Regions from separate parts of the Methylobacterium currus genome, predicted to be linked through region 3. Evidence: riboswitches for the same ligand, from Rfam matches in the RefSeq annotation. Region 3 holds a riboswitch; each other region holds the start of a gene.
What was found. Region 3 has a riboswitch for cobalamin ahead of DA075_RS03485 (TonB-dependent receptor). Riboswitches for the same ligand answer to the same signal wherever they lie in the genome.
Positions count from the first base shown of each region.

Region 1: linked by a shared signal. The riboswitch ahead of DA075_RS04245 (TonB-dependent siderophore receptor) and the one ahead of DA075_RS03485 (TonB-dependent receptor) in region 3 are both predicted to bind cobalamin.
Region 2: linked by a shared signal. The riboswitch ahead of DA075_RS00520 (TonB-dependent receptor) and the one ahead of DA075_RS03485 (TonB-dependent receptor) in region 3 are both predicted to bind cobalamin.

Region 1 covers NZ_CP028843.1:930,149-939,735, forward strand. Annotated here, with positions in the region: gene DA075_RS04230 (OpgC family protein) at 1-508, shown strand, start outside; gene DA075_RS04235 (SGNH/GDSL hydrolase family protein) at 469-1,377, shown strand; gene DA075_RS04240 (TAXI family TRAP transporter solute-binding subunit) at 1,593-2,531, shown strand; cobalamin riboswitch at 2,630-2,853, shown strand; gene DA075_RS04245 (TonB-dependent siderophore receptor) at 3,029-5,176, shown strand; gene DA075_RS04250 (hypothetical protein) at 5,176-5,436, shown strand; gene DA075_RS04255 (acetyltransferase domain-containing protein) at 5,433-6,572, shown strand; gene DA075_RS04260 (hypothetical protein) at 7,041-7,286, shown strand; gene DA075_RS04265 (hypothetical protein) at 7,352-7,549, opposite strand; gene DA075_RS04270 (DUF6481 family protein) at 7,587-7,970, opposite strand; gene DA075_RS04275 (hypothetical protein) at 7,974-8,261, opposite strand; gene DA075_RS04280 (cold-shock protein) at 8,284-8,493, opposite strand; gene DA075_RS04285 (oxidoreductase) at 8,867-9,587, opposite strand, start outside.
Region 2 covers NZ_CP028843.1:102,706-112,292, forward strand. Annotated here, with positions in the region: gene DA075_RS00495 (hypothetical protein) at 8-214, opposite strand; gene DA075_RS00500 (ACT domain-containing protein) at 340-744, opposite strand; gene DA075_RS00505 (acyl-CoA thioesterase) at 846-1,283, opposite strand; gene DA075_RS00510 (aldo/keto reductase) at 1,355-2,182, opposite strand; gene DA075_RS00515 (ABC transporter substrate-binding protein) at 2,276-3,490, opposite strand; cobalamin riboswitch at 3,824-4,024, shown strand; gene DA075_RS00520 (TonB-dependent receptor) at 4,281-6,419, shown strand; gene DA075_RS00525 (peptidase) at 6,419-7,855, shown strand; gene DA075_RS00530 (putative bifunctional diguanylate cyclase/phosphodiesterase) at 8,506-9,587, shown strand, end outside.
Region 3 covers NZ_CP028843.1:755,547-765,133, forward strand. Annotated here, with positions in the region: gene DA075_RS03470 (cytochrome c) at 1-1,053, opposite strand, end outside; gene DA075_RS03475 (hypothetical protein) at 1,407-1,655, shown strand; gene DA075_RS03480 (GNAT family N-acetyltransferase) at 1,705-2,181, shown strand; gene DA075_RS03485 (TonB-dependent receptor) at 2,291-4,318, opposite strand; cobalamin riboswitch at 4,466-4,664, opposite strand; gene DA075_RS03490 (Trm112 family protein) at 4,770-4,973, opposite strand; gene DA075_RS03495 (LON peptidase substrate-binding domain-containing protein) at 5,038-5,706, opposite strand; gene trxA (thioredoxin) at 5,852-6,760, opposite strand; gene DA075_RS03505 (MFS transporter) at 6,921-8,234, opposite strand; gene DA075_RS03510 (TetR/AcrR family transcriptional regulator) at 8,305-8,892, shown strand; gene DA075_RS03515 (CYTH domain-containing protein) at 9,043-9,587, shown strand, end outside.

The DNA of each region.
Region 1 (9,587 bases), 170 kb from region 3:
GTGCTGGCAATTGCTGCTGGTGCTCGGCTTCGCGGCGCATGAGTGGCGGCGCAGCTCGGAGCGGTTCCTGGCCTGGCGCCGCAGGCTGATGCCGCTCGGCATCGTCATCGTGCTCGTCGGCGCGGTCCTGTCCTGGTTCAACCTGCGGCCCGACCCGCTGGCGGTGCCGGAGCCGCGGCTCCTGTTCATCTTCGACAAGTCCTACCTGTCGCCGGCCCGTCTGGTGCACTTCCTCGGCGTGCTCCTCGCCTTCCAGGCGGTGTTCGGCCTCGTCCAGCCACGGGCGCGCTGGCTCACGCGGCAGCTCGCCGGCCTCGGCCGAAACTCGCTCGCGGTGTTCTCGGTCGGTTCGGTCGCCAGCCTCGGTGCACAACTGATTCGTTTCTGGAGCGGGGGAGGTTTCGCGACGGACATATTTGTCGTAGGGTGCGGGTTGGCTTCTCTCTCCTTCACGGCATGGTTCGTCGAATGGCGCTCTCGCTCTCCCCGGCCCTCCTCGGCGGCGTGAGCCTCGCCATGGCGTCGTGCCTCGGCTTCGCCGTGCAGGCGCAGTCGACGACGCCGCAACCGGCCCAGGTTCAGCCGGCGCCCGTCCCGCCCCAGCCGGCCCTTGCCGAGATCCCGGCGCTCCAGGCCACCGCGCCGAGCCCGGACGCGCCCGATCCGAGCCTCTCCCCGGAATGCCGGGTGCCGGGCTCCAAGCTCTACACGCTGGCCAAGCTCAAGGCGGTGAAGAAAGCCCTGCGCGAGCACCGTGCCGTCCAGGTCCTGACCATCGGCTCCAATTCCGGGGGGCTCGGCACCGCCGCCACCTACCCGGTGCGCCTCGAAGACGCGCTGACCCGCTCCCTGCCCGACATCGAGGTGACGGTGGAGAGCCGCGGCGTCTCCGGCGAGATCGCCTTCGGGGCGGCCGAGCGCCTGCGCAACCAGGTGGCGGAGATCGAGCCCGACCTCGTGGTCTGGCAGGTCGGCGGCAACGACGCGCTTGCCCGCGTCGACATCGAGGACTTTTCGCAGTCCCTCGCCGAGACCGTGGCCTGGATCAAGTCCCACGGCATCGACGTGGTGCTGGTGGATCCCCAATACACCGCGAGCCTCGCCAAGGACGATTACTACCGCCAGTTCGTCCAGGCGATCCAGAAAGTCGCCGAGCGCGAGCAGGTGCCGCTGGTCCAGCGCTACGAGGCGATGCGCTACCTCGCCACGCGGGCGATCAGCGCCCTCAAGGGCGACACGGCGCAGTCCGGCGCGGGCTTCCGCCTGGCCGATCTCGGCTATCGCTGCATGGCCGAGCATGTCACCCGGGCGATCACCGTCTCGCTGCTCCAGCCCGACGTGGCACCGGTGCCGGTGACGCCGGTACCGGCCAACTGAACCGCCGCGTCGCCACCTTTCTTCACACCCGCCACGTCAATCCGGGGCCGCGCCGCGGAACCCGGAATCCGGACACTCAGGTGATCCAGGATGACGCGGAACGCGATCCGCCTATTTCCGGAAAGCCTGCGGCTCCGGATCCCGAGCTCCGCGACGCGGACCCGGAACGACGTCACGGATGGCACCAACGTCGAGAGAAGGCAGGACAAGAAGCAATGCCAAAACCCTGGCTGATCGCCGCCGCCTGCATCGCTCTCCTCGCCGTGCCCCCCGCCTCCCACGCCGCTGAACCCCTGCGCCTCGTCCTCGCCACCGCGACGCCCGGGGGCGGGTTTCCGGCCTATGGCGAGGCGCTGGCGGCGGCGATCCGGGAGGTGGATCCGGACCTCACCCTGGAGCTGCGCGCCAGCAAGGGTTCGACCGAGAACCTCGTGCTCCTGCGCGACGGTCAGGTCGATCTCGGCCTCGTCCAGGGCGAGTACGCCTACGAGGCGCTGTCCGCGCAAGGCACGCCCCCGGCCGTGACGGTGGTCGCGCCGGTCTACGCGGCACCGGGCCTGTTCGTGCTGCCGGCCGAGAGCCCGGTGCGCGGCATCGACGACCTGCGCGGCAAGCCGGTCGCCCTCGGCACGCGGAGTTCCGGCCTCACCGCCATGGGCCGGACCATCCTGCGCGGATCGGGCATCGACCCCGAGCACGACATCCGCCCGATCCTCCTCGACCATGCCGGCGACGGCCCGGCGATGGTGCGGGACGGACGGGCCGCGGCCCTGTTCGGCGGCGGCACCGGCTGGCCGGGCTTCCTGGCGATGGCCGAGGCACCGGGCGGCGCCCGCTTCCTCGGCCCCTCGGCGGCGGCGCTTCCCGCGATCCTGGCGGCGAGCCCGTCCCTGCGGCGCATCACCGTCCCGCCCGGCACCTTCCCGGGCCAGGATCAGGCGATCGAGACGGTGGGGTCGTGGAGCTTCATCCTCGGCAAGCCCGGCCTCGACCCGGCCTCCGCCGCCCGTCTCGTCGCGGCGATCGACAAGGCGAAGCCGGCCCTCGCCCGGCGCCTGGCGCATGAGCGGCCGAGCGATCCCCGCGATCTCGCGGAAGCGGTTCCGGCTTCGTGGCTCCACCCCGCCACGGCGGCCTTCCTGCGCGGCGAGTAGGCCACGGTCGCATCATCGGCCGGTGTGTTCCCGTGGACACATAGTCTGAAACGTTATTACAGTGCGTTTCCAAGTGTTGCTCCCCGGCGGGCGGCCTGCCATGGATGCGGCCGCCAAGGTTCCCCGGGTGCGAGCCCGCGGGTGAAGAGGGAACTCGGTGAGCCGTTCGGATGCGCAGGTATCCGCGGCGAGGCCGAGGCTGCCCCCGCAACTGTGAGCGGAGAGGTTCCGCCGCCGATGGCCACTGATGCTCCGACACCGGGAAGGCCGGCGGGACCGATGATCCGCGAGCCAGGAGACCTGCCTTGAGCCTGCGCCGTCCGGCGCGGTCACGTCCTGCGGGCGGTGCGGCCCCCGGGGGAGCGCTCGGGCTGTCCGCCGCGTGGCCGCGCGGGCGCCGCCTGCTGCTCGCCCGGAACGCGCCGCACGGCAACCATCGAGTGCGCTCCGTGAGAACCCGTCCGCCGCTCCACCGTCCCCGATCCGGCCCGCGCCCGATGCCCGTCCTGGCGACCGCCCTGGGCTTCAGCCTCGCGGTCAGCGCCGCGCAGGCACAGGAGACGATCGCCCTCGACGAGGTCGTGGTGGAGGGCCCGCGTCCGTCCGGGCCGGCGCTCCCGGCGCTCTCCTCCGCGGCTGCTGGCACGATCGGGCTCATCGGTCCCACCCCGGGCTTCCGCGGCGACCGGGCCGTCAGCGCGACGCGGACCGACACGCCGCAGCGCGACGTGCCGCAGGTCGTCACCGTCGCCCCGCGCGAGGTCATCACCGATCTCGCCGCCACGCGCGTCGACCAGGTCTTCACCTACACGCCCGGCGTCGCCCAGCAGAACAATTTCGGCGGCCTGTCGGTGTTCAGCTACGCCATCCGCGGCGTGACCACCTCCGAGTTGTACAAGAACGGCTTTCCCCTCAACCGCGGCTACCCGCCCCCGCCCGACGCCCAGAACGTCGAACGGATCGAGGTGCTCAAGGGCCCCGGCGGCGGCCTGTTCGGGCGCAGCGACCCCGGCGGCCTGATCAACATCATCACCAAGCAGCCGACGCGCGAGCGCTTCGTCGAGATGGGCAGGCTGTGGGGCTCGTTCGGGCAGGTCCGCGGCACGGTCGATTCCGGAGGCAGCCTCAACGAGGACGGCACGCTCCTCTACCGCTTCAACCTCGCGGCCGGACGCCAGGACAGTTTTCGCGATTTCGTCGACGGCGACCGGCTCCTGGTCGCGCCGGTGGTGAGCTGGCAGGTCACGCCCGACACGAAGGTCACCGTCGAGACCGAGTTCCTGCGCAACCGCACCGTGTTCGACCGCGGCGTCATCGCCATCGACAAGCAACTCGGCTTCCTGCCGATCTCGCGCTTCCTCGGCGAGCCGGGCCAGAGCATCCATCAAGCGTCCGACTCGATGCAGGTCCGGATCGATCACCGTTTCGATGCCGACTGGCAGATGCGGCTCGCCACCTATTTCAACACCGGAAGCCTCGTCGGCGAAGCGGCCGAGATTCGCGCCATCGCGGCCGACAACCGCACCGTCTCGCGCGACCGCAATTTTCGCGATTACCGCTGGGACGTGGCCATCGGCCAGGCCGAACTGGTCGGACGCTTCGACACCGCCGGGATCGGCCACACCCTGCTCCTCGGCGTCGAGCGCGAGAGCACCGACAGCCGCACGGTCTACCTGCGCTCCAACGTCCGCACCAACCCCTACGCGATCGACATCTATGATCCACGTTACGGCCAGCCGCCGCCGCCGTACACGATCCCGCGCAACAACATCGAGCACATCACCAACACCGCGCTCTACGCGCAGGATCAGCTCGTTCTGTCGCCGGAATGGAAGGCGCTCGTCGGCGTGCGGTTCGACATCTTCGAGGATTCGTTCCGCGAACGGGTTCCGCGCAGCCAAGCCGACCAGAGCTGGGCCGCCGCCTCGCCACGGGCCGGCCTCGTCTACCAGCCGCTCCCGGAACTCGCGCTCTACGCCAATGTCGGCACCAGCTTCCGGCCGAATATCGGCCCGGATGCCGCCGCCGCATCGCCCGGCCGGCCGGTCGAACCCGAGACCGGCCTCGGCTACGAGATCGGCACGAAGCTCGACCTGTTCGGGGGAGCGTTGAGCCTCACCGGCGCCGCCTTCCGGGTCGAGCGCCAGAACGTGCTCACCCCCGATCCGCGCAACAGCGGCTTCTCCATCGCGGCGGGCGCGGTGCGCAGCCAGGGCTTCGAGTTCACGGCGGCCGGTCAGATCACGCCGGAGATCAAGCTCCTAGCCGGCTACGTCTTCGCCGACGCCGTTGTCACCAAGGACAATCTCCTCCCGGTTGGTGCGGCACTCATCAACGTGCCGCGCCACTCGGGCAGCCTGCTCGCGGTGCACGAGGTGCAGGAGGGCCCCTGGAAAGGCCTTGGACTCGGCGGCGGCGTGCGCGCCGTCGGCGAGCGGGCGGGCGACGCCGCCGGCAGCGGCTTCCGGCTGCCAAGCACCATCGCGGTCGATGCGCTCGCCTATTACCGCTGGGAAAATGTCCGGTTCGGCCTGAACGTCGAGAACGTGTTCGACACCACGTATTACGAAAGCTCGCTCAGCGCGTTCCGGGTCTATCCGGGGGCGCCGCGCCGGTTCACCGGCACCCTGTCGGTGCGATTCTGATGGCAGCGTTCCTCCGCAAGGGCGATGCCGGCCGCAAGGGCGATGCCGGCCGCGATGCCGCCGCCGCCCGCGCCCGGCGCTACCGCCAGGGCCTCGCGCCGGTCCTGGCTCTCCTCGCCGCCGAGGCCGGCAGCACGCCCGAGGGCATCGCCGCCTCCTTGACCCGGCGCGGGGTGCGCAAGCCCCGCGGCGGCCGGGTCTGGACGCCGCCGGACGTGCGCCGGCTCCTCTCCCGGCTCGCCGCCGAGACCGGGTCATGACGGCACAGGGCACACCCTCCCCGCGCATCGGAGCGATCGATGCCTTGCGCGGCCTCGTCATGCTCCTGATGCTGGTCGACCACGCGCGGGAGACCTTCTTCCTGCACGCCCAGGTCCGCGACCCGATGGATCTCGCGGTCACCGCCCCCGACCTGGTGGTGACGCGGCTGACCTCGCATCTCTGCGCGCCGGTCTTCCTGTTGCTCACCGGGCTCTCGGCCCGCCTCTATGCCGGCAAGCACGGCACGGGTGCGGCGTCGCGCTTCCTCCTCACCCGCGGCCTGTTCCTGATCCTGCTCGAGGTCACGCTCGTGAACCTCGCCTGGACCGGCCGGCTCCTGCCGCCGGTCCTCTACCTGCAGGTGATCTGGGCGATCGGGCTCAGCATGGTCGCGCTCGCGGGCCTGATGCGGCTGCCGCAATGGGCGCTGGCGACGGTCGCGCTCCTGATCATGCTCGGGCACAACCTCCTCGACGGGATCGTGCTCGCGCCGGGCCAGGCAGGCTACACGCTGTGGTCGATCCTGCACCAGCGCGGCCTCCTCGACCTGCCCTGGGGTGTGGCCCGCACCTCCTATCCGGTGCTGCCCTGGATCGGCGTCGCGGCGGCGGGCTACGCCCTCGGACCGTGGTTCTCCCTCGATCCCGCCCCCCGGCGGCGCCGGCTCCTCGCCCTCGGGGCCGCGGCCCTTGCGCTCTTCCTGGTGCTGCGGGGGCTCAACGGCTATGGCGAGCCGGTGCCGTGGCAGGCCGGCCCGACCATGGGGGCGACGGTCCTGTCGTTCCTGAACCTCACCAAGTATCCGCCCTCGGCCGACTTCCTGCTGCTGACGCTCGGCCTCGGGCTCTGGCTCCTCGCCCTGTTCGAGGCGGTGCCGGCCGGGCGCCTCGCCTGGCTGCGGGTGTTCGGAGGCGCACCGTTGTTCTTCTATCTCGTCCATCTCTGGCTGCTGCGCGGGCTCTCTCACCTCGCTCTGGCGCTCGGCCTCGCAGGCGCTTCCGGCCGGATCGAGGCCGGTGCCCCGGCGCAGCTCTGGATGATCGCGGCGCTGATCAGCCTGCCGCTCTTTGCCGCCTGCCGCTGGATGGTGGGCCTGAAGCGGCGGGGGCGGCATCCCCTGCTGAGCTACCTGTGACGACGCGAACGAACCGTCGCTGCCGCGTGCTGTGGCGTTGATCTGGGACTGTCCGTCGTGGTCGACCTGCGCCGTCGGCAGGCTCGTGGTCGAGAGCCAGAGCGCGGGCAGAAGGACCGATAAGCGGGGGAGCAGAGTCAGGCCGCGATCATGCCTGTTGTTGCATCGACGCGCCCGCGCGCGGGGCAGGACGGGGATGTCCGCTGGTCGAACGCGCGGTCGCGGTGCTTGATGGCCGGCCCGTTCGGCATGTTTCTCATCTATGGCTAGGACGCCACAAAAAGCCGCCTCATCCGCGATTCCGGCAGTCTATCCGCGTGCCGCGCGTGAATGCAGCCGCATCCTTCGGATCGTTCCCGAGCAGAAGCATTTTTCGGCAGGCTATTCGATGCGTCATGCCATCAGAAAGGCTGGAACCCACCTGCCGCGCCGACGTTGTTAACCCCAGATGAACTGAGGAGATCACCCATGCGGACAGTCTTCACCGCCGGCGCGGCTGCGATCATCCTGGCCGGGTTCTCGGCTTCGGCGATGGCCGAGGAGACCACCGTGATCCATCGCGACCGGGCGCCGGGCATCGCGGTCGAGCATCGCGAGGGCATCGTCGAGCACCGCGACATCACCACCGGCAGCGTCGATTGCGGCTCCAAGACCGTCCACAAGGAGGACGGGATGGGCAATTCCAAGACCGTTCACAAGGAAGGCTGCAACTGACGTCTCGCGCCTTCAGGCGTGATCGGCAGCGGACCGCCCGGCGGACCGCTGTCACCCCGGACGGCTCAAGGGAGGGCGACGATCTCGCTTTCCCGAACGGCGCGCTCGCCCATCCGCGAGCGGATGCGATAGGCGGCTTCCCCGTTGCGATCCTCCGGCATCAGCCGCACGACCTCGAAGGCATCCATGTCGCTGGCATGGCTGTCGGACGATCCGGATCGCAGCATCCGCACGCGCTGATTCAGCTTGAACTTATGTGACATCGGCCACTCCTTCTGACACGCGGCGCTGCAGGGTGGGTCAACCCCGCTGGCGCGCCTTGCGGGCGGCGTAGCGAGCGTCGCGCGCGGCTTTCTGGTCGGCCTGCCGTGCTTCGGCGGTCCGCGCGGCCTCGGCAGCGCGCTCCGTCTCCTCGGCGGCGGCGATCTCGCGCCGGCGGGCCTCCTCGGCCGTCGCCTCGGCCTCTCGCGCGATCCGCGCCTCCTCCTGCACAGCCCGCTCGGCCTCACGCTCCGCCACACGGATCGTCCGCGCCGCAGCGATCGCCTGCCGGACGGCGCGTCGCGCCGCGAGGGCCGAGTCGTCGTCGGTGGTCCGCGCCTGGAACCGGGCGAGGGCGGCCTGCCGGGCCGCGGCGGCCGAGCCCAGGCGGTCGCCCAGGGAGGCTTCCTTGAACTTGCCCATCGCTCAGACCCGGCTCAGGGCGAGGGAGCGGATCGGGCGCGAGAACCGGTCGGCGAGGTGCCAGTGCAGCTCCCGGACCGAGTGATAGCGGTAGGTTCGGTCGATCAGGTGGCTGATGTCCTGGCTTTGGTCATCGACCTGCTGCCAGATCTGCTGCACCTGGAACGTGGCCGGCTCGATCGCCGCACCGGCAGAAGCAGAACGTGAAATAAAAGTAAAATTCACCCAGAGTAATCCATTTGAGGTCAGGCCCGCACCGTGGCGCAGGGCGAGGAATGCGGATGAAACCATCCGCATCCCGATCGTGAAGCAGTTACGCGGCGCGCAGGTTGCCGGCGGATTGCTTGCCGCTGCGACGGTCGGTCTCCATCTCGTAGGAGATCTTTTGTCCCTCCGAGAGGGTCTGCATGCCCGACCGCTCGACGGCGGAGATATGCACGAACACGTCCTTGCCGCCGTCATCCGGTTGGATGAAGCCGAAACCCTTCTGGACGTTGAACCACTTCACGGTGCCGATGGTCATTGTCGTATCCATAATCTGCAAGCGCATGGTGGAGCTCGGCACGCCGTCGGCAGCGCCAAGACTCAAGTCAATCGACGGATTTGGAGCGAGTGGCAGAGCATGCGCCAGCAACGAGGCGGCGGAGAGGCTCGGTAGTCAGGCCAACAATCGATATATCATTTCTAAATCAGATCGCGCCAGATAGCAAGGCGCTTGGAAAAATATTTGGAGCACCAGCCGGAACGACTGAAAAAGTCCGGCCAAGATCGCGGAAATTTCCGGAAAATTGTCCTGTAAAACGCTGTCTGCACTCACGAATTCGAGCATGGGCCGGCGGCCGGAGCGAGCCCCGCGACGGGTCCGAGTCCGGGCCCAGGATGCGGCTCCCGCTCGCTCAGGCGGCGCCGGCCGTCGCCGGGGCGGGCCAGCCGATGCAGGCCTCGTGGGCGCGGAAGTTGCGCAGCCACCAGCCCCAATCCTCCGGCACTAGCGAGAACGGGTCGGGATGCGCCAGCTCCCGCGCCGCCCAGACCGGCCAGTGCGGATTCGAGAGTGCGGGCCGCCCGAGGAAGACGAGATCGATGAGCTCGTCGCGGATCACCTGATCGGCCACGGCCGGCAGGCCGAGATTCCAGCTCACCCCGACCGGGATCCCGACCTCGCGCCGCACCCGCGTGCCGCGCTCGACCATGAACGACATCCGGGCGAAGGGCGGATCGGTCATCTCGTCGGTGTTGAAGCCGATCGAGAGGTCGGCGAGGTCGAGGCCGTGCGCCTTCATCCGGCCGACCGCCACGACCGCCTCGTCGAACTGCACGCCCTCCGGGTGGAGATCGTCGGAGCCGAGACGCATGGTGAGGGGCAGGCGCTCCGGCCACACCGCCCGCACGGCGTCCAGCGCCTCGAGGTGGAACCGCAGCCGGTTGTCGAGGCTGCCGCCGTACCGGTCGTTGCGCTGGTTGGCGAGCGGCGAGAAGAAGCTGGCGCCGAGATAGCCGTGGGCGAAGTGCATCTCCAGCCACTCGAACCCGGCCTCGTGGGCGCGCCGCGCCGCCTCCGCGTAGGCCCGATGGAGGCCGGCGATCTCCTCGATGGTCAGCTCCTCGACCGGGTAG
Region 2 (9,587 bases), 650 kb from region 3:
TCTCGTGTCAGTCGCGGCCGATCAGGTCCCGGAGCATCGTCTCCGGGCTCGGCAGCGGGCGGGCGGGGGCGTCCGGCGGGGTGACGCGCGGCGAGACCGACGCGTCGACCGGGTGCCCTTCGAGGAGGAGGCCGGCGGCCAGGATCGCGAGGGCGAGGGCGATGAGCCCGAGCGGCCCCGGTCCCCCGGGACGGAGCGGGATGCGCGGCGGCATGGATGAAGTCCTCCGTGGCGATGCCGGCAGCTTGGGCGGCGGCGGAGGGTGCAACAAGCCGTAAGGGGCGAACGGTGCCTTCGCGGGGGATGGAGGCCGCCCTCCGGACGGTCCGAGCCCGGAGATCAGGCTGCGGCGCGGTCGGCGAGCGCGCTCAGCACCCCCATCGCCTCCTCGCCCCGCGCCGCCGGCACGAACAGATGGTCGTGGTGGAAGGCCGAGACGGCGTTGACGGCGATCCCTGCTTCGGCGAGGCGCGCCGTCACGGCGGCGAGGAAGCCGACGGCGCTGAGCGAGGACTGCACCGCGAGGGTGATCCAGCGGCACGGGAAGGCGACGGGCAGGCCGGCCCGCGCGGCCTCCGCCTCGGACAGGATCAGGGTCGTGCCTTCCGCCTCGCGAAAGCTCATGACGACGCCGAGGCCCGCCGGCACCGCACCCACGCTCATTGTGGCGAAGACGTAAGTCCCGGGCCGCAACTCCGGCCGCATCCCCGCAAGGAGCCGGCCCAAGTCGACTTCGCCACTCATCAAGTCGACTTCGCCACTCATCAAGTCGACTTCGCCACTCATCAAGTCGACTTCGCCACTCATCAAGTCGACTTCGCCACTCATCAGGTCGGTTTCGCCGCTCATACGGCCAGCGGCTCCAGCACCCGGCGCAGGTCCTCCGGCAGCGGCACCGGGCGCTGCGTCGCCCGGTCGACATAGACGTGGACGAAGTGCCCCTGCGCCGCGGCTTCGTCATCGTCGTTGCGGAACAGCCCAACCTCGTAGCGCACGCTCGACGTGCCGCGATGCGCGACCCGGATCCCGGCGGTGACCCGGTCGGGAAACGCCATCGAGCGGAAGTAGCGGCACCCGGTCTCGACCACGAGGCCGATCACCGGGCTGTTCGCGATGTCGAGGGCGCCTTCCGCGATCAGCACGCTGTTCACCGCCGTGTCGAAGAAGGCGTAATAGACCACGTTGTTGACGTGGCCGTACACGTCGTTGTCGGCCCAGCGGGTGGTGATCGGCACGAAGCGCCGGTAGGCGGCGCGGGTCTCGGGGGGCGTGCGGCCGCTCAACGGACAAGCCTCGCGAACAGAGGGGAGGAACCGGACCGTAGGCCGGCCCGGCTCCGGCGATCAAGCCGTGGTCACGCCCCGAACGTCTCCGGATCCGGCCCCATCCGCCCGGCCGGATCGTCCATGGAGGCGATGCGGTCGAGGTCGTCGGCATCGAGGGTGAAGCCGTCGATCTCCCGGTTCTCGCGGATGCGGGCCGGGGTGGCCGATTTCGGGATCGCGACGGTGCCGCTGTCCCTGTGCCAGCGCAGGACGACCTGGGCCGGGGTGCGGCCGTGCTTCTCGGCGATGGCCCGGATCACCGGATCCTCCAGCACGCCGCCTCGGCCGAGCGGCGCCCAGGCCTCGGTGACGATGCCGGCCTCGTCATGGAAGGCGCGCAAGGCGCGCTGCTGGAAGCGCGGATGCAGCTCGACCTGGTTGATCGACGGCGTCGAGCCGGTGGCGTCGATCACCCGCTTCAGGTGCTCGACCGTGAAGTTCGAGACGCCGATCGAGCGGGCGCGGCCGTCCTCGCGCAGGCGCATCAGGGCGCGCCAGGTGTCGACATAGGCGCCGCGCTGCGGCACCGGCCAGTGGACGAGGTAGAGGTCGACATGGTCGAGGCCGAGCCGGGCGAGCGATTCCTCGCAGGCCCGCAGGGTCTCGTCGTAGCCGTGGCGGTCGTTCCAGACCTTGGTGGCGACGAAGATCTCCTCCCGCTCCAGGCCGGAGGCCGCGATGGCGCGGCCGACCCCGGCCTCGTTGCCGTAGACCGCCGCGGTGTCGATCGAGCGGTACCCGGCCTCCAACGCCGCCCCGACGATCGCCGGGGCCTCCTCGTCGGAGAGCCGCCACACCCCGAAGCCGAGCTGGGGGATGCGCTTCCCGTCGTTCAGGGTCAGGACGGCGTCGGACATGAGCGGAGCCTTTCGGCGGGGTCTGACAGGGAACCAACGCCTGATCTGGGTCGCACCCCGCCGATGTCGAGCGCCGTGGGCGACGTCGCCGGGCTACTTCACCAGCGGGCAGCCGCCCTCGGCCATCGGCCGGAAGGCTTGGTCGCCCGGAACGGTCTCGAGGAGCTTGTAATAGTCGTAGGGGCCCTTGCTGTCGGCGGGCGCCTTCACCTCGTAGAGGAACAGGTCGTGCACCGCGCGGCCGTCCTGGCGCACCGTGACGGTGCCGAAGAGCGGATCGTTGATCGGCTTCTCGCGCATCGCCGCCACGACCTTCTCGCCCTCGATGGTGCCGGTGTCGCGCACCGCCCGCAGGTAGGCCAGGGTGGAGGAATAGACGCCGGCGTGGTTCTCGGTCGGCATCCGGCCGTTCATCCGCTCGGCAAAGCGCTTGGCGAAGGCGCGGGTGCCGTCGGTGCGGTCCCAGTAGAAGGCGCTGGCGAGCTGGAGCCCCTGCGCCGCCTTGAGGCCGAGCGCGTGGGTGTCGGAGAGCTGCACGAACAGGGCGGCGAGCCGCATCTCGGGCATCACGCCGAACTCCGCCGCCTGCTTGACGGCGTTGATCATGTCGGCGCCGGTGTCAGCCAGAGCCAGCACCTGCGCGCCCGACCCTTGCGCCGAGAGCAGCGGCGAGGCGAAGTCGCCGGCATTGAGCGGGTGCTTGCTCGATCCCTTCACGGTGCCGCCGGCGGCCTTGAGCGCCACGGTGGCGTCGCGCTCGAGCGCGTGGCCGAGCGCGTAATCGACGGTGACGAAGTACCAGGACTTGAGGCCGCGGCCGGCGATGGCCCGCGCGGTGGCCGACCCTTGCGCCCAGGTATCCGAGACCCACTGCACCGTGGTCGGCGCGCAGGCCTTGCCGGTGAGGTCGGAGGTGAGGGCGCTCGAGGCCAAGGCCACCCGGTGGCGCTCGCGCATCAGGTTGGAGACCGCGAGCGCGACGGCCGAGTTCGGCAGGTCGACGATGGTCGAGACGCCCTCCTGGTCGAGCCAGCGCCGGGCGGTGGCGAGGCCGATATCGGGCTTGTTCTGGTGGTCGGCCGAGACGACCTCGACCTTGAGCTCGCCCGCCTCCTTGGCGAAATCCTCGACGGCGAGCTGGGCCGCCGTCACCGAGCCGGTGCCCGCCTGGTCGGCGAAGGGCCCGCTCATGTCGCTGAGCACGCCGATCTTGATCGGCGCCTTAGCGTCCTGGGCGAGGGCGGACGTCCCCAGGGCGAGCGACAGGGCGAGGCCGGCGGCGCCGGCGACCCGTGAGCGGAACGACATCGGGGGACCTCCCAGGATGATGGTGCCAGGACGTTTTTGTCAGAGCTTAAGCACGACCCGAGGGGGCCGGTTCGGGGCCCTGTATGTCAGGGGTCCGGGGCGGCGTCGATGCGGATCGGGCGGCGTGGCCGAGAAAGCTGGGGTCTGAGGCCGGGGGCTGGTGAGGTTCCGTGATCGTTGCCTGACGTGAATCTGGAGCGGGCACCTGGTTTGTGGACACGCCCTCCGCGGCGCGCATGAACCCTCCCCCGCAGAAGGGGGAGGGTTCATGCGCGAGGCTCCGAAAGTGGCGATCATGCCCACGCCCAACCATTGCTCCTTCGTAACCGAACCGCTAAGCTTCACCCCGACGGTTCCCTTCGGGGATCAAAAGGGAACGCGGTGAGGGCTTGCCCGATGCCGCGGCTGCCCCCGCAACTGTAAGCGGCGAGCCTTCCATCACTCACGTCACTGGGGACCCCTAAAAGTCCCTGGGAAGACGATGGCAGGCGCTGACCCGTGAGCCAGGAGACCTGCCGTCAGCCGTGGTCACACGCGAGCACGTCGGGCGGGGTGTCCTGATGGGTGTCGAGGCGATGGCGTGAGGCCGTCGCCCCGCTGTCGTTCGCGGTGACGTGCCACAGCCCCGCGCCGTCCCGCCATGCTCAGCCCCGCCTTCCCCCGATCGGCCGACAGGACGCGCCTGGCGCCACCTGCGCATCGTCCGGGATGGCAACAATGTAACTTTATAACGTTACATTTTTGGCGAGACCGGCTAGGGACGGGGCGGACGCCCTCCCCGGAAACCGACATGCCCGCGCAAAGCGCCCGACGCGCCACGACACTCGCCGCCACCCTCGCCGCCCCGCTCCTCGCCGTCGCTCCGGCTTGCGCCGAGGAGATCGCCCTCGACCGCATCGACGTCGCGGGCGCCCGAGGTCGCGAGCAGGCCGCCGCCGGCCTCAACCTCGCGACGCCGTCGCGCTCAGGCAGCCGCCTCGGCCTCACCCCGCTCGAGACTCCGGCGAGCCTCGACATCATCAGCGGCGAGACCATCCGGGCCCGGGGCCAGAACACCGTCGAGGAGGCGGTGACCCAGAACGCTGTCGGCATCACCAGCATCGGGGCGCCGGGCAACGGCAACCTCGCCTTCACGTCGCGAGGCTTCGCGGGAGCGGGATCGGTGCAGCAGCTCTATGACGGCACGAGGCTCTATGTCGGGGCCGGCACCGTCACCTTCCCGTTCGACACCTGGTCGGCGGAGAGGATCGAGGTGCTGCGCGGCCCGGCCTCGGTCCTCTATGGAGAAGGGGCGATCGGCGGCATCATCAACGTGGTGCCGAAGAAGCCGAGCTTCGTGCCCATCGGCGAGGCGCGGGCGGCGATCGGTTCCGACGGCCTCGCGCGGCTCGCCCTCGACAGCGGCGGGCCGGTCGGCGAGGACCTGGCCTACCGGCTCAACCTCAGCGGCAACCGGGCCGACGGCTGGGTGAAGCCCGACGGCGATTTTCGCAACATCGCCCTCTCGGCGGCGGTGACCTGGCGGGCGGCGCCGGACCTGAGCGTCACCCTCTCGCACGATCTCGGCTACAACGAGCCCGCCCGCTACTGGGGCTCGCCGCTCGTCGGCACAAGGGTGCGGGACCGGCTGCGCTTCACCAACTACAACATCCAGGATTCGCAGATCGCCTGGTTCGACAACTGGACGCAGCTGCGCACCGAGTGGAACCCGAGCCCCGACATCACGATCCGCAACACCGCCTACCGCCTCTCGACCGAGCGGCACTGGCGCGACGTCGAGCAATACACCTACCAGCCGGCCACCGGCCTGATCCGGCGCAGCGACTACATCGAAATCTTCCATCACGAGGAGCAGATCGGCAACCGCCTCGACGCGACGCTCCGCGGCAGCCTGCTCGGCTTCAAGAGCACGACGGTGATCGGCTTCGACGTCAACCACATCGACTTCCGACGCGACAGCAACGCGCCGTTCGGCGGCGAAACATTCGTCGATCCGTTCAACTTTGCGCAGGGGCGCTTCATCAACCTCGCCGGCACCCGCACCGACATCGTCTCACGTACCCGCCAGGCCTCGGTCTTCGCCGAGAACCGGCTCGAACTGACGCCCCAATTCGCCCTGGTGACGGGCCTGCGCTACGACGCGCCGAATGTGGCGGTGAGCCGGCCCCTGGCAGGAAGCCGCTTCGAGAAGACCTTCGATTCGACGAGCTACCGCGTCGGAGCCGTCTACACTCCGACGCCCGACCTCGCCCTCTACGCGCAATACGCCACCGCCGCCGATCCCCTCGGCAGCCTGATCACCACCAGCGTGGCGCAGTCGCAGTTCCAGCTCGCCACCGGCGAGCAGGTCGAGGCCGGCGCCAAGGGCCTGTTCGACGGCGGGCGCGGCGAGTGGACCTTCGCCGCCTACCACATCCGCAAGGACGACCTGCTGACCCCGATCCCCGACCGGCCGACGGAAGTGGCGCAGGTCGGCAGCCAGTCGTCCCGTGGCGTCGAGGTCGCCGTCGCCTACCAGCTGTCGGAGGCGTGGCGCATCGAGGCCAACACCGCCCTGCTGCGGGCCCGCTACGACAATTTCGCACAGACGATCGGCGGGGCGCTGCTGTCGTTCACCGGCAAGGTCCCGGTCGACGTGCCCCAGCGGGTCACCAATGTCTGGCTTTCCTACGCCTTCGCGCCGGGCTGGGTGGCGCGGCTCGGCGTCAACGATGTCGGGCCGGTCTTCAGCGACTTTGCCAACACGGTGAAGCGGCCGGCCTACACGCTGCTGAACGCCACCCTGGACTGGCAGGTGACGCCAACCTCGCGCCTGTCGCTGCGCGGGTACAATCTCACCGACCAGCTCTACGCGGTCTCGGGCAACGGCAATTCCTGGTTGCTCGGCCGGCCGCGCTCGGTCGAGCTCGCCTACCACGTCACGTTCTGATGCGGGGCTCTCTGACGAAAGGGCTGGTGAAGCGCCTGAAACGGTGGCTGCATCTCGGCCATCGCTGGCTCGGCATCGCCACCGGGCTCTTCGTCGTCGCCTGGTTCGCATCCGGGCTGGTGATGCTGGCCGTCGGCTTCCCCTCCCTCACCGCGGCGGAGCGGGTCGCGGCCTCGGGCCCGCTCCGCCTCGAGTCCGTGCGGCTGACGCCGCAGGAGGCGCTGGAGCGGTCAGGCAGCCCGCGCTTTCCCGCCCGTCTCACCCTGGCGATGCGGGGAGCAGAGCCCGCCTACTGGATCACGCAGGCCGATGGGCGGCGCCAGGCGCTCTCGGCCGCGACCGGACTGTCCTTCCCGCCCCTGACCGCGGAGCGCGCGGCGGCCCTCGCGGCGACCCATCCCCTGGCCCGTGGCGTGACCGATCTCGGCACCGTCACCCGCGACCAGTGGACGGTGACGGCCCGCTACGACCTGCTGCGGCCGTTCCGGCGGGTCGGTCTGGGCGACGCGGCCGGGACGGAACTGTACCTGTCGGTCGCCACGGCCGAGCTTGCCCTCGACACCACTCGGGCCGAGCGGATGTGGAACTGGGCCGGCGCCGTGACCCACTGGATCTATCTCACCCCGCTCAGGGCGCGGGCGGGCTTGTGGCAGGACGTGGTCCTGTGGATCTCGGGCCTCGCGCTCGCGGGGGGCCTGAGCGGCTACGCCCTCGGCGTCGTGCGGCTGATGCGCGGCCGGCTGACGCCCTATCGCGGCATTGCCGCCTGGCATCACCTCGCGGGGGTGGCGGGCGGCCTCGTCGTCGTCACCTTCCTGCTCAGCGGCTGGCTGTCGATGAACCCGCGCGGCTGGTTCGGGCCGCGCGGGCCCGACGCCGCCATGCGGGCGGCCTATGCGGGGCAGGCGGCGCCGGTCTTTCCCGCCGGCCTCGCCGACCTCGCGCGGGCGCCCGCCGGCCCCGTCGCGCTCGATTTCGCCTGGATCGGCGGACGGCCCCTCGTCGTCGCCACCGGGCCTGACGGTGCCGCCCCGTGCTGCGGCACCGCCCTGACCTCCGAGGCCGTCGTGGCGGCGGCCGGCGCGATGCTGCCGGGGGCCGCGCTGCGCTCGGTCACCCGCCTCGACGCACCGGACGCCTATTGGTACGACCGCCACGGCGCCCCGCTCCTGCCGGTTCTGCGCCTCGCCTTCGACGACCCGGCCGGGACCTGGTTCCACCTCGATCCGGCGACCGGGGTGATCCTCGGACGGACCGACCGTAGCGGGCGGGCGAATCGCTGGCTGTTCGACGCCCTGCACACCCTCGATGCCAGCCCCCTGGCGCAGAGCCCGGCGGCACGGCTGACGGCGATCGTCGCCCTCAGCGCCCTCGGCCTGGTGATCTCGGCCTCGGGCGTGGTCCTCGGCTGGCGCCGCCTGCGCCGCCATGCCTGACGCCGACAGCTTTTCCCGCCTGGGTGATTTGAGACGGGCACAACAAATGCCGCCCCGAGACGGTTCCGATTGCAACGCGGCGCCAGCCGGTGCGGCTCAGCACGATCCGATACCAATTCCGGAATCGCCCTCCATTGCGGGACCAATCCCAAGTTTCTCGAATACGCTGCCTCATCTCGCTGCCGCGATCGCGAAGACTCAGGCCGCCCCCCCGGGGACCGAGGCCGCGGATCAGGCGGTCGCCCGAGCAGGGTCACTGATCGAAGTGCACGCAATCGACTACGTTGACCCGATGTGGCGTAGATGTGGCGCGTCGAAGCCGCAAGGAATCGACCTGCGACGCCGATGACGCGACTGGAGTCGGCACTACCATCGGTTGTGCCGCCCTGTATCCACTTCCGATCGCTTCAGTCTCCGGATGATTTGTCGTGCGGCCAGCCCCCGGCAGCCCCTCACGTCACGGCTTCGACCAGGCTATACACGCCGGAAACGCCCTGATTGTGCAAGCAAAACACCAGTCGATGCCGTGACCATCGAAGCTATGCCACTGTATCAGCACGCAAAAATGTCGGAATGGTTCGGCGGGATTCAGATACCGATAACTTTCGCGGCGCATACTGACGCTGACCGCAGCCGCTGGACGAGCCGGGATGGCCCTGCACCTCAAGCAATTTCCCAGATTCCTGGCGGAGCGCCGCGGGCCGGTGATCCTCGGCCTGATCGTCGTAGCGCTCCTGTGGGTCGGCGTCGCGGTCAAGCATGAGAGCGACGTCAGGAACGCGCTGCAGGATTCGGAGCGCACCACGCACAATTTCGCGATGGTGTTCGAGGAGAACGTGCTGCGCTCGATCGGCGAGATCGACAAGTCCCTGCTCTACATGCGCCGCAGCATCGAGAACCGCAGCGGCCGTGAGGATTATGGCACCATCGTCAACACGACCGATCTCCTGAGCGAGATCATCGTGCAGGTGGCGATCATCGGGCCGGACGGGGTGATGCGGGCGACCAATGCCGGGCCGCAGCCGCCGCCTGCGACCGATCTCAGCGACCGCGACCATTTCCGCATCCATGTCGAGAGCCCCGAGGACGTGCTCTATATCAGCCGGCCGGTGATCGGGCGGGCGAGCGGCCGGGTCTCGGTCCAGTTCAGCCGCCGCTTCCTCGGGCCGGATGGGCGCTTCGGCGGCGTGGTGGTGGCCTCGCTCAATCCGAGCCACCTGACCAAGTTCTACGACAAGATCGACCTCGGCACGCCGGCCTCGATCTCGCTCATCGGCAGCGACGGGGTGGTGCGCTCGAGCGGCGGCGTCGGCGGCGGCTTCGGGGTCGGCGCCGATCTCGGCCGGACCGAGACCTACGAGAAGATCCGCTCCGGCCGGACCGGCACCTTCACCCTGGAGATGCCGGACGGGGCCGAGAGCCGGCTGGTGACGATCCGCAAGGTGCGCGAGCAGCCCCTGTGGGTGAGCGTCAGCGTGCCGGAAGCCGAGATCTACAAGGACGCCCGCGCCACCCTGCGGATGGACGCGGTGATGGCGGCTATGCTGACGCTCCTCGTCGGGATCGCGGTGGAAAAGCTCCTGCGCATCGAGGCCAAGCGCTCCGAGGCCGAGGCCCGGGTGGTGCGCCTGGCCTCCCTCGACCCGCTGACCGATCTGCCGAACCGCCGGGTGTTCCGCGCCTCCCTCGAGGCGCGGGCCGAAGCCTCGCGGGCGGCGCCGGACGCTGCCTA
Region 3 (9,587 bases):
CGTGGTGTAGGGCACGCCGCCGGCGGCCCCGCCGCCGCTCTCGTGGCAGACCGCGCAGGCGCCCGCATAGGTGGCGGCGCCTCGGGCCAGGGAGGGATCGTCGCTCGCGACCGCCCGGTCGACCGGGCCGGTGCGGCTGCCGGCGGGACCGGAGCCGTAGAGCGTCGCCGTATAGGCGGCGAGCGCCCGGATCTCGCCCGCCGGGACGGTCCGGTGCGCCTCCACCACCGGGCGCATCGGCCCGGCGGCTCCGCCATGCTGCGGATCCCATTCGGCGAGGTAGCGGGCGAGGCTCTCCTTGTCCCAGGCGAGCGGTGCCGGGGAGGAGCGGTCGAGGGGCGGCACCCACCAGCCATCCGCCTCGCCCCCCGCATAGGCCTTCGTTCTCACCTCGGCGCCCACGAGATTGCGGGGACTGTGGCAGGCGCCGCAATGGCTCAAGGTTTCGGCCAGATAGGCGCCGCGATGCCACTCCGCATCCCGGCGCGGATCGGCCGGAATCTTGTTCCCCGGGATGTCGGGGGCTTTCGCGAAGAGCAGCTTCCAGCCGGCGAGGAGGGGGCGCCAGGAGAGCGGGAAGGGCAAGTCATTGGCCTTCGCCTCCTGCCGCACCGGCTCGCGGCTCATCACGAAGGCGTAGAGGGCGGCGATGTCCGCGTCGGTCAGGCCGGCATAGTGGGTATAGGGAAAGGCCGGGTAGAGGTGGCGCCCCTCCCGGTCGACGCCTTCGCGCATCGCCCGGGTGAAGGCGGCGAGCGAGTAGCGGCCGAGCCCCGTCTCTGGATCCGGCGTGATGTTGGTGGCGTAGATCGTGCCGAACGGCGTGCCGATGCCGCGCCCGCCCGCATAGGGCCGGCCGCCTTCCGCGGTGTGGCAGGAGGCGCAGTAGCCGAGGGACGCGAGGGCTGCCCCCTTGCGGACCTGCTCCGGCGCGGTCTCGGCCGGTGCCGGGCCGCCCGGCGCGAGGGCAGGCCGCCAGGCCGCGATGGCGTATCCTGCCCCTGCAAGGAGAAACGCCCCTCCGAGCCAGACGGTGATCCGGCGACGCGTCACGAACCGGCTCCTCCCGCGTCGCGAAGGCCCGCTCCTCCGGCGGCGAGACAACCGGTGCCCCCCGCGACGGTTCCCGCGGACCCATCCTCGCATGCAAGCCTGCCCCTCGCTCAGTCTTGCCGCAATCCCGCGAAACAGTGCTATCGTCCGGTCGGCGGAGCGACGCCGATTTGGCTTGGCCGTATCGGCCGAGCGGCGGAGCGTCCGCATGGTTCGACCCCGAACGGACGGTCTCCCGCCCGCTCGCCTCACCTCTTCTCGCCGGTCCCGTTCTTGCTGATCCCGCGGAGCCGGCGGGCGACCCATCCCGGGATCGTTTCGGATGCGGCCCCACCGCACGAGACTGACGCCGCATGGCCCAGCAGAGTTACAAGGCCCGCCTCGGGCCGCCCCCGATGAGCGCCGACGACGCGGCCTGCCGGGCCTGCTGCGGGCAGATGCGCGCGCATTGGCAGGAGCGTCCCCATGCCCGCCTCATGGTGGTGGCTTCGACGCCGGTGATCGAGGCCTTCGGCGGCGGTGTCGAGACCCGCTATCTCTGCCTCGAATGCGGGCACACCTTGCTGCACTCGACCGGCCGCTTCGGCCAAGGGTGGCATTGACCCGAGCGGACGCGCCGGGCGAAGGACGGCCCGTCCCGGGGGATGTCCGATGCCTCACGCGATCGTCACCACGGCCGAGCGGCTCGACCTCGTGCCCGTCACCGCGCGCTGGCGCTGGGAGGCCTTCGCGCAGGGACAAGGGCGCAGCCTCGCCGAGGTGACGGCGGCGGAAACCGCCGGCTCCGCCACGGCCGGCCCGATGCCCCGCACCTTCGTGCTCCTGGTCGATGACGAGCCCGTCGGCATGGCGAGCCTGGCCGCCCACGATCTCGAGTTGCGGCCCGACCTGACGCCCTGGCTCGCCGGCGTCTTCGTGGCGCCCCAGGCTCGGCGCCGCGGCCACGCCGTCCGGCTGGTCGCGGCGGTGGAGGCGGAGGCGGTCGCCCGCGGGGTCCCGGCCCTGTGGCTCTATACCCGCAGCGCGGAAGCGCTCTATGCTAGGATCGGCTGGCGGACGGTGGAGACGGTTCCGTATCGAGAGAGGGTCTACGCGCTGATGCGACGGGATCTGCCAGCGCCTATGTGAGCATCTCTGATCTGATCGACCCCCGCAGGGTCATTCCGGGTTCCGCTGCGCGGCCCGGGAATGACAGGGAGGATGGCCACTCCGCCGGGGCAAACCGGAGGATCGTCGCCTAGAACCGCCCCGCCAGCGTCAACCGCAGGGCCGTGGCCTCGACCGGGTGGAAGTGCCGGTCGGCGACGCCCGCCGCTTCCCCCGGCAGTCGCGATTCGTAGAAGTAGGTGATCTGGTCGGCCCGCGCGTTCGTCAGGTTGAGCACGTCGAGGGCGAGGCTCACGCCGGTGTCGAAGGCGTAGCCGATCCGGCCGTTGAGCAAAGCGGTCGGCTTCGAGCGCACCGAATTGTCCTCGATCAGCGGCCGCGGCCCGAAATAGCGGAAGCGCAGGGCACCGAACCAGCCCTGACCTTCGCCGAAGGTGAGGCCCGCCGAGGCGATGGCGGTCGGTGCCTCCGGGATCCGCCGGCCGACCGGATCGCGGTCGGCGAAGCGGGCATTGGTGAGGGTCAGGTCGGCTTCGAGCCGCAGCCAGGACGTCACGGCGTAGTGGTTGCTCCACTCGATGCCGAAGCGCCGGGTCGGCCGGCTCGGCTCGGTGGTGCCGGTATCGCCCTGAAACAGGTTCTCGGAGGCGAAGTCGAGCCGGAACAGGGCGAGGCTCGTCTCCAGCCCGGCGATCGAGCGGTTGCGGATGCCGACCTCGTAGCCGGTGGAAGGGACCAGGAACGGCGCGCGGGCGACGGTGAAGAGCGGGCTCGCCGGATCGACCGTCGCGGTGACACCGCGGGCGTCGTTCGAATGGAAGCCGCCGCCGTAATTCAGGTAGAGTTCGGTGTCGGCCCACGGCCCGAACACCGCGCCGAGCTTCGGGTTGACGATGCCGTCGCGAGCCCGGCCCGAATTCGCGGGCGTGTCGGAGCGGACATCGGCGACATAGCCGTCGGCCCGAAAGCCGACGCTGGTGCGCAGCCAGTCGGTCCATCGAACCCGGTTCTCGTAGTAAATCGCGGCGCTCGCCTCCATCACCCGGTCGTCGAGCACCGTCGAACGGTATTGCCGGGCCGTGGTGTTGAACAGGCCGACCCGGATGTCGTCGGTACGGGTCTGGATGCCGATCTCGTTCTCCATGGCCAACCCGAACAGGTCGCCCTGGAACGTCCGGGAGATCTCGCCTCCGCCGAGCACCCGGGCGTCGCGCTGGCGGAACTGGTCGCCGTTGACGGGGTCGTTGAGGACATAGGTGAAGTTGTTCCAGAGATTCATCTGGTAGCGGATCACGTAGGCCGAGGCCCGCGTGATGCCGCCCGCGTCCGACCGGCTCCAGCGTCCCGAGAGCGAGAACCGTCCGGTGTCGCCGCCATCTGTCGGATCGAGGGTGCCGGTGCGGCCGATGATGCCCTCCGCCACCGCCCGCTCCGGGATCTGGTTGGTGGCGCTCCACCTCGCCCAGTACGCCATGCCGGTAACGGCGAAGCCGTCCGTGGCGGTGCCCTGGCTGTAGCGGGCGACGCCGTTGAGCTTGCGCAGGGCATCGGGCACGACCCACGGCCCGTCATAGGCCTGCGCCTCGCCCGCCACCAGAAGGTTGCCGGCGCCGAGCGGCACGGAGGCGGCCGAGAGCCCGCGCTTGTACCCGAAGCTGCCGAGGGTGGTCAGCGCAATGTTGCGGTCCAGCTTGTCGAGGTAGTCGATCCGCACCGAGCCGGCGGAGGCGAAGTCGCCATCGCGGACGAAGTACGGGCCCTTGTGGAACTCGACCGCGCCGACGAGTTCGGGGATCAGGAAGTTGAGGTCGGCGTAGCCCTGGCCGTGGGCGTGGGTGCGCATGTTCACCGGCATGCCGTCGACGTGGAGGGCGATGTCGGTGCCGTGGTCGAGGTTGAAGCCGCGCAGGAAGAACTGGTTGGCTTTGCCCTCGCCGGAATGCTGGGTGACGATCAGGCCCGGCACCGCCTCCAGCACCTCGCCCGGACGGGTGACCGGCAGGCTGTTGATGGCGGCCCCGCTGATGATCCCGGCGCTCGCCGCGTCCACCGGGCGCAAGGCCCCGCCGATGCCGGTGACGCCGCCGGGATAGCCGGCGCTGGCCGCCCCCGGCACCGCGGGCGCCGGAGCTTTCACCTCGATCTGGTCGAGGCGGATGTCGTCCTGCGCGAGGGCGGGGACGGGCAGGCACGCGGCGGCGAGGGCCGCGAGGAAAGGAGAACGGCAGACAGGCACGGACGAGCCTTCGCGGGCTGTGGCACGTCACCGTGGAGGCACCGGCGCACCCCGTCCGGCGCGGCCCACATGTGACCACGGCTGACGGCAGGTCTCCTGGCTCGCGGGTCTTCGCCCTCCATCGTCTTCCCGGGCGTCGAACGCCCAGTGACGTCGGTGATGGAGGCTCGCCGCTCACAGTTGCGGGGGCAGCCGCGGCTTCGGGCGCTCGTGCCCTCACCGCGTTCCCTTTTGATCCCCGGGGGGAACCGTCCCGACGAGGTTTAGACGGGGAGGCGGCGGGCGCCAACGCATCCCGCCCCGAATTGTCGGGTGTGTTGCCGGTTGTCGACGGGACACCGCGCGGGGCCCTGTCCCGCGCGGCTTCGCGCCCTCAATCCGCCAGAGGACGCGCCTCTTCCGGCAGCATGATCGGGATGCCGTCGCGGATCGGGTAGGCGAGCTTGGCCGAGCGGCTGATCAGCTCCTGGCGCGCGGAATCGTAGTCGAGCCGCTCCTTGGTCAGGGGGCAGACCAGGAGCTCGAGCAGCTTCGGATCGATGCGAGCGGCTTCGAAGGAGGCGGGGGAGTCGGTCACGGGTGGTCCTTCCGAACGGTCCGATGCGGGACTTTGCCCCCGGGGCTTTAGCCCAAAGCGCCGCCTATTGCAGCGTCGGCTCAGCTCCCGAGGCCCGCACCAGCTCCATCTCGGTCACGGCGATCAGCACCTCGGCCCGGGTCTTGAGGTCGGGCGCCTCCAGCATCGCCTGCTTCTCGCGCGGGCCGAAGGGGCTCATCATGCAGAGCGCGTTGACCAGGGCCTCGTTCGGCGCCTCCTCGATCCCGGCCCAGTCGACCTTGAGGTCGTTGGCCTCGACGAAATCGCGAAGCGCCTTCAGCACGCCGGCGCGATCCACCGCCTCCTCGCCGGCGCGGGCGTGGAAGTCGCTCTCGAACGGGGCGAAGGTGACCTTGCAGCGGCGGAAGCCCGTGCTGGTCGACAGCTCCTCCTCGATCCGGAACCGGGCGATGCCGGTGAGCGAGATCAGGTAGCGGCCGTCGCCGGTCTCGGCGAACTGGGTCACCCGGCCGGCGCAGCCGACCCGGAAGAGCTTTGGCGACAGCGGGGTCTCGCCGGTATCGGAATCCGGCTGGATCATGCCGATCACCCGGTCGGTGCGCAGGGCCTCGTCCACCATCGCGAGGTAGCGGGGCTCGAAGATGTTGAGCGGCATCTGGCCCCGCGGCAGCAGCAGCGCGCCCGGGAGCGGAAAGACCGGGATCTCGGTCGGGCAGTCGGCCGGCCCCTTGTAGGCGACGTTCATGCTCATCGGCGTCGCTCCCGCGCGGATCGAAAGGGGTCCCGGGCCCCGTCGTCTCGGGCCCGGGATCGCAACCCGCTAACTAGGGCGCGGCCCTCCGGCGTGGATACCTGTCCGACGTAATGCCGCGCCCCGGATGCACTTGCGAGCGCCGTCAGGAGAACATCAGGGTCGACAGCTTGCGCCGGCCGCGGATGGTCATCGGGTCCATCGGGCCCCAGGCCTCGAACAGCTGGAGCAGCTGCTTGCGGGCGCCGTCGTCGTTCCAGGAGCGGTCGCGGCGGACGATCTCGATCAGCTGGTCGATCGCCTCCTGCTGCCGGCCCTTGGCGTTGAAGCCGAGCGCGAGGTCGAACCGCGCCTGGAAATCGGTGGGATCGGCCTCGATCCGGCGCTGCAGGCCGGCGAGGTCGCCGAGCGAGGCGGCCTGCTCGGCGAGCTCGATCGCCGCCTTCACGGCCGCGATGGCCGGGTCCTTGGCGGCCTCGGGCGGCGCCGCCTCGAGGAAGCGGCGGGCGCCCTCGAGGTCGTCGCGGTCGAGGAGCAGGCGGGCGAGCGCCGCGATGGCGCCCGGATGGCCCGGCTCCTGGCCCAGGATCGCGGCGTAGATCTCGGCGGCGGCGTCCGGGTCGCCGGCCTCGGCCGCTCCTTGCGCCTCCGCCATCAGGTCCTCGACCGCGGTGGGACCGAGGGGGCCGACCAGGCGCTCGATGAAGGCCTTCACCTGGCCCTCGGGCAGGGCGCCCATGAAGCCGTCGACCGGCTGCCCGCGCTGGAACGCGATCACCGCCGGGATCGACTGGATGCCGAGCTGGCCGGCGATCTGGGGATGCTCGTCGATGTTCATCTTGACGAGCTTCACCTTGCCGCCGGCGTCCTTGACGGCCTTCTCGATGATCGGGGTGAGCTGCTTGCACGGCCCGCACCACGGCGCCCAGAAATCGACCAGCACCGGCTGCTGCAGGGATTCCTGCATCACGTCCTGGCGGAAGGTCGCGGTGGTGGTGTCCTTGATCAGGGCGCCCGCGGGGGGCTGGCCGGCCGCGGGAGTGTCGGTAAGCATCGATGACCTCGGGAGAACGGCCTTCACGTCGCAGGCCTGGACGGCCCGCCGATCAGATGGGGTAGACCGGTCGCCCTGACCAGGGCAAGGCGCGGAAAGCCTGAAAACGCATGGGAAAACCGGAGCCGGACGCGCCCGCGGGCTTACGTCCGGCGCTTCTTCACGCCGCCGCCGGCGCCGCCTGCCGCATCCGGCCGATCATCAGCGACATCAGCGCGGCCATCACGGCGGTGAGGCCGGCGGCCAGGAAGGCCTCGAGGTAGCGGCCCTCCGAGGCCCGCACCAGGCCGGCGCCGAACGCGGCCGTCGCGGCGCCGAGCTGGTGGCCGGCGGCGATCCAGCCGAACACGATCGGGGCATCGCGCTCGCCGAAGGTCTCGTTGGCGAGGCGCACCGTGGGCGGCACCGTGGCGATCCAGTCGAGGCCGTAGAACACCGCGAAGATCGACAGGCTGTAGAACGAGAAGTCGGTGAAGGGCAGGGCCATCAGCGACAGGCCGCGCAGGCCGTAATAGACGAACAGGAGCTTGCGCGGGTCGTAGCGGTCGGTGAGCCAGCCCGAGCCGGTGGTGCCGATGAGGTCGAACACGCCCATCAGCGCCAGGAGCCCGGCGGCCCGCACCTCCGGGATGCCCTGGTCGGCGCAGAACGAGATCAGGTGGGTGCCCACCAGCCCGTTGGTGGTGAGGCCGCAGATGAAGAAGGTGCCGAACAGGAGCCAGAAATCGCCCTTGGCGCTCGCCCGCACCAGCCCGTCGATCGCGGCGCGGAACGGATTGGCGCGCCGGGGCGGCTCGGGGACGGTGCCGGGGGCGGCGCCGTAGGGCGTGAGGCCGATATCGGAGGGGCGCTCCGGCAGGAGCCAGGCGACGACCGGGATCAGCGCCGCGATGGCGCAGGCCACGGTGAGCACCACCGGTCGCCAGCCGCCCGCCTGCGCGATCGCCGCGAGGCCCGGCAGGAACACCAGCGTCCCGGTGGCGGTGCTGGCGGTGAGCAGTCCCATGAACAGGCCGCGGCGCACGGCGAACCAGCGGTTCACGACCGTGGCCCCGAGCACGATGGCGACGCAGCCGCTGCCGAGGCCCGACAGCACGCCCCAGGTGGCGACGAGGTGCCAGGGCTCGCTCATCAGGGCGCTCAAGCCCGTCGAGGTCGCCATGAGGGCCAGCGCGCAGAGCAGCGTGCGGCGGATGCCGAAGCTCTGCATCAGGGCCGCCGCGAACGGCCCGACCAGCCCGTACAGGAAGATGCCGAGCCCGGCGGCGAAGGAGGTGGTGCTCCGGCTCCACCCGAAGGCCTGCTCGAGCGGCAGGATCAGCACGCCCGGCGAGGCCCGCAGGCCCGCGGCCGCCAGCAGGCACAGGAAGATCACGCCCACCACCACGAAGGCGTAGTTCCGGCCGAAGGGGCGCGGTCTGGGTGCAGTCGGGGCGGGGGAGGCGAGGCCCCGCGGCGACACGGTCGAACTCATGCTGGGACATCCTCCCCGAATCGTGCTAGGACGTTACGTACCAGTCAGTAACATCGTCAAGGGTGAATGCATGGTGGAGGGACGTGACGGGACCGCACCCCTCCGGGCCGGCGACCGGATCCGGGCAGCCGCCCGCGACCTGTTCTACCGCCGTGGCTTCCGGGGCGTCGGCGTCGACGAGATCGTGACCCGGGCCGGGGTGACGAAGCCGAGCCTCTACCGTGGCTTCGCGTCGAAGGATGCCCTCGTGGTCGCCTGCCTGGCGGATTACGACGTGCGCCTGCGCTCCCGCCTCGACGAGGCGCTGGCGGCCCATCCGAGCGACCCGGCGGCGGGCCTCGTGGCCTTTCTCGACGGCATCGCCCGGCGCAGCGCCCAGCCGGGCTTTCGCGGCTGCGGCCTCTCCAACGCCGTGGTCGAGTATCCGGAGGCGGATCACCCCGTCCGCGAGGCGGCACGCGAGGGCAAGCGCGCCCTTCACGCCCGCCTCGCCGAGGTCGCCGGCACGCTCGGCGCCCGCGCGCCCGAGCGCCTCGCCGACGCTCTGCTCCTCCTCGTCGAGGGCGCCTTCGCCTGCGGGCAGATCTTCGGCGCCGACGGGCCGAACCGGTCGCTCGCCGATGCCGCCGAGGCCCTGATCGCAGCGAGCCGGGCATGATGCCAGCATCGCGCGCCGCACAATAGAATTCCGTCAATAAATCGGGGGGCGGCGGCAGCACGGCCTTGATTCTGTCGCCATGATCGGTCGATACGCGAGAGTTGACGCCGATCGCGGCCTCTGGGCCGCGACCCCCGTGGAGTTGAGCGTATGACCCTCGTACGACGTTTCCAGGTTGCGCCGGCGCTGGTCCGCCTGATCCGCAAGGAGCGCGGCTCCTCCCGCATCACCGAAGGTTACTTTCCGCCGCAATCCGGCCGGACCTCGTTCGTGCGCGTCGATGGCGGCCAGTGCCACCTCGTCCTGGTCACCTCCGATGGCGGCGCCACGAGCGAGGAGCGCACCGAGGTGCCGCGCGCCCATGGCGATGCCCTCCTCGACGTCTGCGCCGGCCGCGCCGCTTACGACCGGACCCAGGTGGCCCTCGGCAACGGCCGCGACGCCCTGATCGACCGCTACGTCGCCCCCGGCACCGTCGACGTCGTGTCGGTGGTGTTCGACAATCCCGACGAGGCGGGCGGCTTCCCGGTCCCGCCGTGGTTCGGCCCCGAGGTCACGGCCGATGCGGCCTACGAGGGCCGCAGCATCGCGCTCCAGGGCGTGCCGCAGCCCGGCGAGATCGGCCTGTCCAACGCCGCCCTCGACGCCGTGCTCGATCTGATCGAGCCGCGCTACGGCTTCGGCCGCTACGCCGC